DNA from 2 places in the Shewanella sp. ECSMB14102 genome. Region 2 is predicted to be linked to the other one. Evidence: predicted binding sites of a transcription regulator. Region 2 holds the regulator's gene; the other holds the start of a gene.

Region 1 (4,436 bases), on a different contig from region 2:
ATCAAAGCCACTACGACAAGAGCCGCTATTGCGGCTCTTTTGCTATCTGATGTTGCATTGAACCTGAATTAAATTGAATGCACTTAAGTTGGGCAATAAGGCACTGAATTACTTCGGTTTGGTGCAGTGGATTGTTTACATAGAAAATTATATTGTTTCTTGCCATTTTATAGTCAAATTTGTTAACAGATTCTGATACATTGCAGGTTTCCTTAAATAAAAATATAACAAATAGGACTCGCAATGGAGCAGATAAGACGTTCCCTCAGTTTGCAACTTGTATTAGCTATCGCCGGTGCCCTGGCGCTGTTGTTGTCTATCGTGGCGGCTGTGATGGTTAAGAGCAGTAGTGAAGATACCCGTGCCCGTATAGATCAGGATATATCGGCGCTGATCACCCTCAAGGCCAATGAAATCGGCAACTACTTCTACGCCAAGGGGCAGATTATTCACTCTGTCTTTGCTAACCCTGCCATCAATAACTGGTTTGCCACATACCATAGCCGTGGCTCAGATCTCAGTCTCGATCCCGGCTATCAACAGCTGGTGGATTACTTTCACTTTTTCTCCGAGCAGGACAAGGAGATCAAGTCGGTGTTCTTCGGCTCGGCCAATACCTTCGAGTACTTTGATCTCAATGGCCGTTACGATGGCGATCCCGACTACTACACCAACAAACGTCCCTGGTGGCAGGAGGCGATAGACAAAAATGGTTTGTTTGTCGGCGACCCGGCTGTGGATGCCAACGACGGCTCAATCTCGGCCACAGTCAAGACAGTAGTCAAGGATGCCAATGGTCGCCTGATAGGCATAGGCGGTATGGATATTCTCATCGATACCATAGGTAAAAACCTGCTGGCGCCAATCAAATATCGGGGCGAAGGCCAGGCATTTTTGATGACGGAGCAGGGAAAACTGGTGTACTTCCCGGGTTTTAATCAAGCGTTCCCCGCCGGCTCTGATGCGGCCGTTATTGACAATCTCAGCGGTGACAATCAGGGCTTTAGTGAACTGAAACGTGAAATGCAAACCCGGGATGCCGGTATTGCCGAAGTCACTTATCAGGGAGAATTGCAGCGAGTGAGCTATATTGCCATTCGCGGTGATTATCCCAAGGTGCGCTGGTATTTGGGGTTTATGTTGCCTAATGAAGTGTTTCAGGCTCCTGTGAAGCAAAGCCTTTGGCAAACCAGCCTGGTCTCAGTGGGGATTATTTTACTGGTGGCGTTAACCGTTTTCCTGATGATGCTGCCTTTTCGGCGTAATCTCAATAGCCTGCTGCACACCATGGAAGATATCGCCCAGGGTGAGGGCGACTTGTCACGCCGCATTGAAATCAACCGCACCGATGAACTTGGGCGTCTTGGCGCAGCATTCAACCGTTTTGCCGCCAAGGTGCAGAGTCTGTTGCTGGAAACCCGTGAGCTCAGTGGTCGGGTGGATAATGGGGTTGCCGCCGCGGCTGAAGTGTGTGACAACGCACTGGCCTCTGTCAGCGCCCAGAAACAGGAAATAGCCTCAGTGGCCACAGCCGCTACCGAAATGGCCCACACAAGCCAGGAGATGGCGACCAGCGCCCAACGAGCCGCCGAGTTTGCCGAGACGGCACTGTTGCAGTCAAGAAACGGCGCAGATGTGGTGCAGCAGGCCAGTCAGGGAATGCACTCACTTTCCACACAGGTTAACCAAGCCGCCGGGGTTATTCGGGCGCTCAGAAGCAGCTCAGAGGAGATAGGCGAGGTGCTCAGTGTGATCCGCGCCATTGCCGAGCAAACCAATCTGCTGGCACTCAATGCTGCCATTGAAGCGGCCCGCGCCGGGGAGCAGGGAAGGGGCTTTGCGGTTGTTGCCGATGAGGTGCGCACCCTGGCATCCCGCACCCAGGACTCGACTACCAATATTCAGGGCATTATCCAGACTCTGCAGCAACAGGCACAGCAAGCCGAACAGGTGATGGAAGCCGGAGTCAGGGAGGCCAACCAGGGCCAAAGCCTGACACTGGAGGTTGAGCGAGCATTGACAGAAATCACCGCGGCAGTGGATGCCATCCAGTTGCAAACCATGGAGATCACCGCGGCGATAGGCCAGCAGGCTGTGGTGGCCGAAGAAGTGGCCTGCAACATTGAAAATGTTCGTGGCCGCTCCGATGAATCTCTGAGCGCCAGCGAAGAATTGTCACAAAAGATGCGGGCATTCCAACAGTTGGCCACGGCTCTGGGGCGTAACATAGGTCAGTTCCGCATCGATTAAGACGAGCTTCAAATCCATAAAGGAGAGCCCAGGCTCTCCTTTTTTGCTCCCGATTGAAATACCTTTACGTTATCCCAGCTTGTTAACTGTGTTTATATACAGTACTCTGTTTATATCCGGCTCGACCGAGCCCTTTGAGATCCGGAAAGCAAGCTTGAGAAAGATCATACATATCGACATGGACTGCTATTTTGCCGCGGTGGAGATGCGTGATTTTCCAGAATATCGTGGCCGACCTTTGGCCGTAGGCGGCAGTAGTGACAGACGCGGGGTGATAAGCACTTGTAATTATGAGGCGCGTAAATTTGGCGTTCGTTCTGCCATGGCCTCGGCCTATGCGTTAAAGCTTTGCCCGGATCTGCTGCTGATCCCCGGGCGCATGTCTGTCTATAAGGAAGTCTCGGCAGAGATCCGGGCCATCTTCGCCCGCTATACCTCACTGATTGAACCTCTGTCGCTGGATGAAGCCTATCTGGATGTATCCGATAGCTCGTTATACCAAGGTTCGGCCACCCTAATTGCCGAGGCTATTCGCGCCGATATCCTGGCGGAAACAGGCCTTACGGCTTCTGCGGGTATCGCTCCGGTCAAGTTTCTCGCCAAGGTGGCCTCAGATCTCAATAAGCCCAACGGCCAGTATGTGGTCACGCCACAGGCGCTGCCTGAGTTTGTAAAAAAACTGCCGCTTATCAAGATCCCCGGTGTCGGTAAGGTCACCGCCCAGAAACTGGCCGATATGGGGCTGCATACCTGCGCGGATGTGCAAAAGGTGCCGCTGGCCATATTGCAACAGAGGTTTGGAAAGTTTGGTACCTTGCTTTATGAAAGGGCTCAGGGGATAGACGAACGGGAGTTGACCATTAACCGAGAGCGTAAATCGGTCGGGGTAGAGACCACGCTGGCAGAGGATATCCATACCCTGGCTCAGTGTCGTCAGGTGATGCCACAGTTGGTGCAGGAGTTGGCCCGCCGTTTGGAGCGCGGAGCCAAAGACAGGCAAATTCAAAAGCTGGTGGTCAAACTCAAGTTCAGTGACTTTAAACAGACCACTATAGAAACCCGCTCGAGAGAGTTATCTGTGCGTCTGCTGGATGACTTGCTGACCCAGGCATTGCAAAGAGCCAACGGCCGTGGTATCCGCCTGCTGGGTGTCGCTGTCGGCCTGGTTAGCCAGGATGACAGCCACTCATCGGCAGAGGAAACTCTACAGCAGTTGGATTTGGCTTTCTAAATTGACAGTTTGGATTAGTTTACAGAAATGCATTCGGCTATCGGTTCTTGGGGTAACGGAATTGTGAGGCTAAAAAGCTCCTTCTACGGCATTACCTTTATGTGCCAGTTTACCCGACGCTTACTGTATGAGGCGGTTCCTGGGTATTGGGCCATCATCATAGGGCCATCATCAATTTCCAACATTAGACGAGTTGCACAGATAAGGCCGAGAATCTTCATTGCCCTTAAATAATGGCTTAATATGGCGTATCACACTACCTTCATTTTCGGTGCCTTGGGTTTCAGCAGTTTCTGTATCAAGAGGGCTGACAGGATAAGTCCCATACCGACCAGAGTCGCCAGAGTGATGGCTTCTTTCAATATCAGCGCAATAAACACCATGGACATGAGTGGCGTCAGAAACACCAGATTGGTGATGCTGGCTGCCCGCTCTGTGGTTCTCAGTGCCATTAGCCAGAGCACAAAGGTGACGCCCATTTCAAATAGCCCCACATAGACACCGGCTCCCAGCGCTTGCCAATGCAAAGAGGGCAGACTTTCTGTTGTCAGCAGGGTGATGGTTATCAGCGGTAGACTCACCAAAAAACTCAGCAATAGGCTGACAATGGCATCGCCCTTGTCTTTGGTGTTGATGATCCAATATAGGCACCATAGCAGGGTACTGGAGAGTGCCAGCAGAATACCGAAGGGGTTTTCAAAGTCCATCGATAACAGATTACCGCCGGTGGCTATCACCAGTACTCCAAAGTAGCCGGTGATGGCCGCCAGCATGTCGCTGAGTTGCAGCTTTTGCTGCAACATGGGTGCGGCAAGCAGTGGCAACAGTACCGCCCAGGTGTAGTTCAGCGACAGCGCCTGCTGCGCCGGCAAGAGATCATAGGCTTTGAACAGTACCAGATAATATAGAAATGGATTCAGTATTCCGGTTTGCAGATAAAACCAGGGCCGGGCGC
Region 2 (4,436 bases):
CACCAGGAGTGGATCACATCATCTGAGGTCATCAGGAATCGGACTTTACGATTGATGGGCAATACCAACGGCTTGTCGACTTCAAGCAGGTAGTGCTCGCCCTTGGCTTCCTGGCCTTCTATCTGGGACCTCGGCGTTGCCAATATGCTGAAGAAGTCGATGTCTTCGCCGAAATAGCTGTAGTGCCATTTCCATTGCGAGCCGGTGATCTTGACCGTCAGGTCGGCATCACTGGGATCCTCCATGGCAATCAGCGTCTTGGTTGCGGGGATTGCCATCAGGATAAGGATTAAGAAGGGGATAAGCGTCCAGGCAATTTCTACCTTGGTACTTTCATGGAATTGGGACGCGACTGCCCCTTTGGATTTTCTATGGTTGATCATGGCGTAGATCATCACGCCGAATACGACCAAACCTATGGCGCAGCAGATATAAAGAATGATCATGTGCAGGTGATACACCTTGCCACTGATCTCAGTTACCCCTTGAGTCATATTCAAGGGCATATCTGCCTGAGCACCTGGAGACAACAAGCTGACGCACAACAAGGTCAGCAAAACACACAGCCATTGCTTCACAAGACATCTCCTCTGTCAATTGCATTCGCAACTACAAAGAAGAGTCACACAGTAAGTCTTTGCTCTATGCAAACTCTTCAGTTCCCAAAAAAGCAACGATGACTTCAAAGTGCGGCGGCGGTTTCACTTAGATCTAGGTATACAGGTGGTAACCACTGTTGCACTTACCGCTGAATATACTCAGCATTTCCGGCGACGGCCTTACTCGCTATAAAGCGAAATGGGACGTTCAACCTACGACGAATTGCATGGAGATAACACAATCGTTGTTCTTACATTACTTGTAGATTAAATATTGATCAAGATCACGATATTTTCTAACTGTATGAAAGAAAAGCGTCTGTTAATCTAGAGGTGAATTCTGCGTGAGGGGCTGACCAGCGCGGCTTTGCGTCGATTTACAAGGAAAGGTAATGCACCCAAAAGGCACAGAATAAAGGCCATCCCAGGAATGGCCTTTATTCATACAATTAATGGATGGAGCGGGTAAGTTCGTTGAGGCGGTTATCCATCTCTTTCGCCTGCCGTCCTGTTTCCAGCACTATTCCCATGGCTCTGGCGTTACGGGCAACCAGCTGCAATCGACGGTTATCACGGGCATCCAGGCTGTTTATCCAACTGATCACTGCACTGGAGGTGCCGTTGGTCAAGGCTCTTTCCGTTGCCCACAGGGCTTCGATTTCATCCTTGGTGCGCACCAAGAGAACTCTATCCATTCTGACACCGGCCCTTGCTAAGGTTTCCTTGTAACCTATGTTGGCAGGGGCGTTAATCAAGACTATCCAGCGTCCCTGTTGACTCAATTGCGCCAATTGAGGGCAGAGGCGTAATAATTCCTGACGTCCCTGGCTATGGCTGGCCAAGCTGGAGATGCCGGTATGTTGCCAAGGCTGATTGCCGGCAATACTGGTGTCTGTCCACAGGCCTGGGTGTCTTGGGGCGTTGCCCGTCATTATGCTCATAGCCAGTCTCCATTGCGTATTATGCCTACCGCCAGTCCTTCAATGGTCAATGGCTGGAAAGTCAGGTCGACTTTGATTGGGGAGTAAGCCTCGTTCTCGGCATGTAGATAAACCACATTACCTTTCTTTTCAAAACGCTTCACTGTTACATCGTCTTCAACCCTGGCCACCACGACTTGACCGTTACGGGCTTCTTGTACCTTGTGAACCGCCAGGAGATCACCTTCGAGAATGCCTATGTTCTTCATGCTGTCGCCGCGTACCCGCAGTAGGAAGTCGGCGCAGGGATGGAACATGCCAGGGTCGACCTGGTAATACTGCTCAACATGCTCCTGTGCCAGTATGGGTTCCCCGGCAGCGACCTGGCCTATTAAGGGCAGACCTGCTTCTGACTCCGCTTGTTCATCATGTGACAAGCGAATACCACGAGAGGTGCCTGGCATGATCTCAATACAGCCTTTCTTTGCCAGTGCCTTGAGGTGTTCCTCTGCGGCATTGGCACTCTTGAAGCCTAACCGGGTAGCAATTTCAGCCCGGGTTGGCGGCATGCCGGTGTCGGCTATATTGCGTTTAATCAATTCCAGAATCTGTGCCTGGCGCGGTGTCAGTGGTCTCATGGTGATTCCTGTTTTTTCATACAGTACCTGTCAGTATATACAGTATTTTGATCAGCGCAAGTATTAACCAAAATTGAAACGTTTAGGGGAGGGTAAATGTTTTAACCTGTGGCAGATTTGGACAGTCAGGCTTACGAATTATGTGGAGTTCAAGGAATTTGCCAGAGGAGCTGCCGGGACCGGTTCGCACCTTCCCTAGCTAAGATTCAGGAAGTTCTGGTATTCTATTGGGCTATTGATTGTGGCTCAGACACTGAAAAACATGTCCAAACAAGATTCATTCTGGTTTAAATCACTTCGCTGGCTCCAAAGCAAGCTGGTGCATACCACTGTGGTGCCTCAGGATCCTTTCGCCGATTTGAACCTGGATCTCGCCAAGCCGATGGCCTACGTGATGAAGACGGAGTCTGTCAGTGATATCGCGGCGTTGGCGGAAGTCACCCGTAAGTTTGGTTTGCCTTGCCCTTATGAGACGCTCAAGGTTGATGATATTACCGTTCCCAGAGTCGTCTGCCTGGAAGGTGCAAAGCCCCTGTTCGGCAAGCGCAAGGGCAATAAACCTTTTCTCAGCTGTTTCACCTCTTTGCTTCATTTGCATCAGACCAATCCACAACTGGATATTCAATTGGTGCCGGTGAGTCTCTATTGGGGCCGAACTCCGGGTAAGGAAGATGACAGCATGCGCGCCGCCGTATTTGAGCGGGAAAACCCCACTTGGTTGCGCAAGTTTCTAATGATCTTGTTCCTGGGGCGAGACAACTTTGTGCAGTTTTCCAATGCGGTCTCGCTGCGGCTGATGGCCGATGAACATGGAACCGATAAAGCTATTGCCCATAAGTTGGCGCGAGTGGCCAGGGTACATTTCCGCCGTCAGCGTAAGGTGATGACCGGGCCATTACTGCCCAACCGTCAAGCGCTGTTTAATGAACTGTTGCGTTCAGAAACCCTTAAAAAGGCTATAAAAGAGGAAGCCGCAGCCAAGAAGATCCCCGAGGCCAGGGCCAGGGAAATGGCGGAGGAATATCTCGATGAGATTGCTGCCCACTATTCAGACAGCCTGGTGCGTATTGCCCAGCGGATCCTCACCTGGTTATGGAACAAGCTCTACAAGGGGATCAACATCAAGGGCGCCGAGCAGATACGCCAGCTGCATCATGATGGACATGAGATAGTTTATGTACCTTGCCATCGCAGTCATATGGATTATTTGCTGCTCTCCTATATTCTCTATTTTCAGGGTATGGTTCCGCCTCATATCGCCGCCGGTATCAACCTGAACTTCTGGCCTGCCGGGCCTATATTCCGCCGTGGTGGTGCCTTCTTTATCCGCCGCAGTTTCAACGGTAATAAACTCTATACTGCAGTGTTCCGTGAGTATCTGGATCAGCTGTTTGCCAAAGGCTATTCGGTTGAGTACTTCACCGAAGGTGGCCGCTCCCGTACCGGGCGGTTGTTGTCGCCCAAGACTGGGATGCTGGCGATGACGGTCAACTCTGTGTTGCGGGGTATTGAGCGACCAGTGACTTTGGTGCCTGTGTACCTGGGCTATGACCACGTTATGGAAGTGGCCACTTATCACAAAGAACTCAGCGGCAAGAAGAAGCAAAAAGAATCTGTCTGGCAAGTGGTTGGCGCCTTGCGTAAGTTGGGTAATTTTGGTCAGGGTTATGTAAACTTTGGTGAGCCCGTGACGCTGCAGAATTTCCTCAGTGAGGCGGCACCTAACTGGCGCGAAGAGGTGGCAGCCGATCCCGAGCAGAAACCCAGCTGGTTGACTCCGGCTGTCAATACTCTGGCCAATCGGGTCATGACTCATATCAACGATGCTGCTGCTGCCAGCGCAGTGACCCTCACCAGCTTGGTACTATTGTCCTCAGAGCAGAATGCGCTGGAACGAAACCAGTTGGAACGTCAGTTGGACTTGTATTTGGATCTGCTCAAGGAAGTGCCTTACACCCAGTACATCTCGGTGGCCGAAGGTGACGGTAAGCAATTGCTGCAACAAGGTCTGGAGCTGAATAAGTTTACGGTTCAGGAAGATGAACTGGGCGATATCATCTCAATCGACGAGTCGATTGCGGTAACCATGACTTACTATCGCAACAACATCATTCACCTATTTATGGTGCCTTCTTTGCTGGCCAGCTGCCTGGTGCGTCAAGAGCAGTGCTGCCGATCTCGGATGCAAGCGGTGCTTGAGGATTTCTATCCTTTGCTGCAGGCCGAGCTGTTTATGGGTAAGGCCGATGTCAGAGCCTATGCCGATCAACTGCTGGATC

Evidence for each region. Region 2 encodes LexA, which represses DNA repair genes until DNA is damaged. Its sites were predicted from a motif close to TACTGTATNNNNATACAGTA; they were not measured.
Region 1: the regulator LexA is predicted to act here: its motif matches at 2,335-2,354, upstream of dinB (DNA polymerase IV).

The regions. Positions count from the first base shown of each region.
Region 1 covers NZ_JWGX01000011.1:20,566-25,001, forward strand. The annotation lists gene RC73_RS05000 (methyl-accepting chemotaxis protein) at 244-2,250, shown strand; gene dinB (DNA polymerase IV) at 2,405-3,481, shown strand; gene RC73_RS05010 (DMT family transporter) at 3,733-4,436, opposite strand, start outside.
Region 2 covers NZ_JWGX01000044.1:36,251-40,686, forward strand. The annotation lists partial or broken gene coxB (cytochrome c oxidase subunit II) at 1-578, opposite strand, end outside; gene RC73_RS14560 (cell division inhibitor SulA) at 1,049-1,540, opposite strand; gene lexA (transcriptional repressor LexA) at 1,537-2,157, opposite strand; gene plsB (glycerol-3-phosphate 1-O-acyltransferase PlsB) at 2,420-4,436, shown strand, end outside.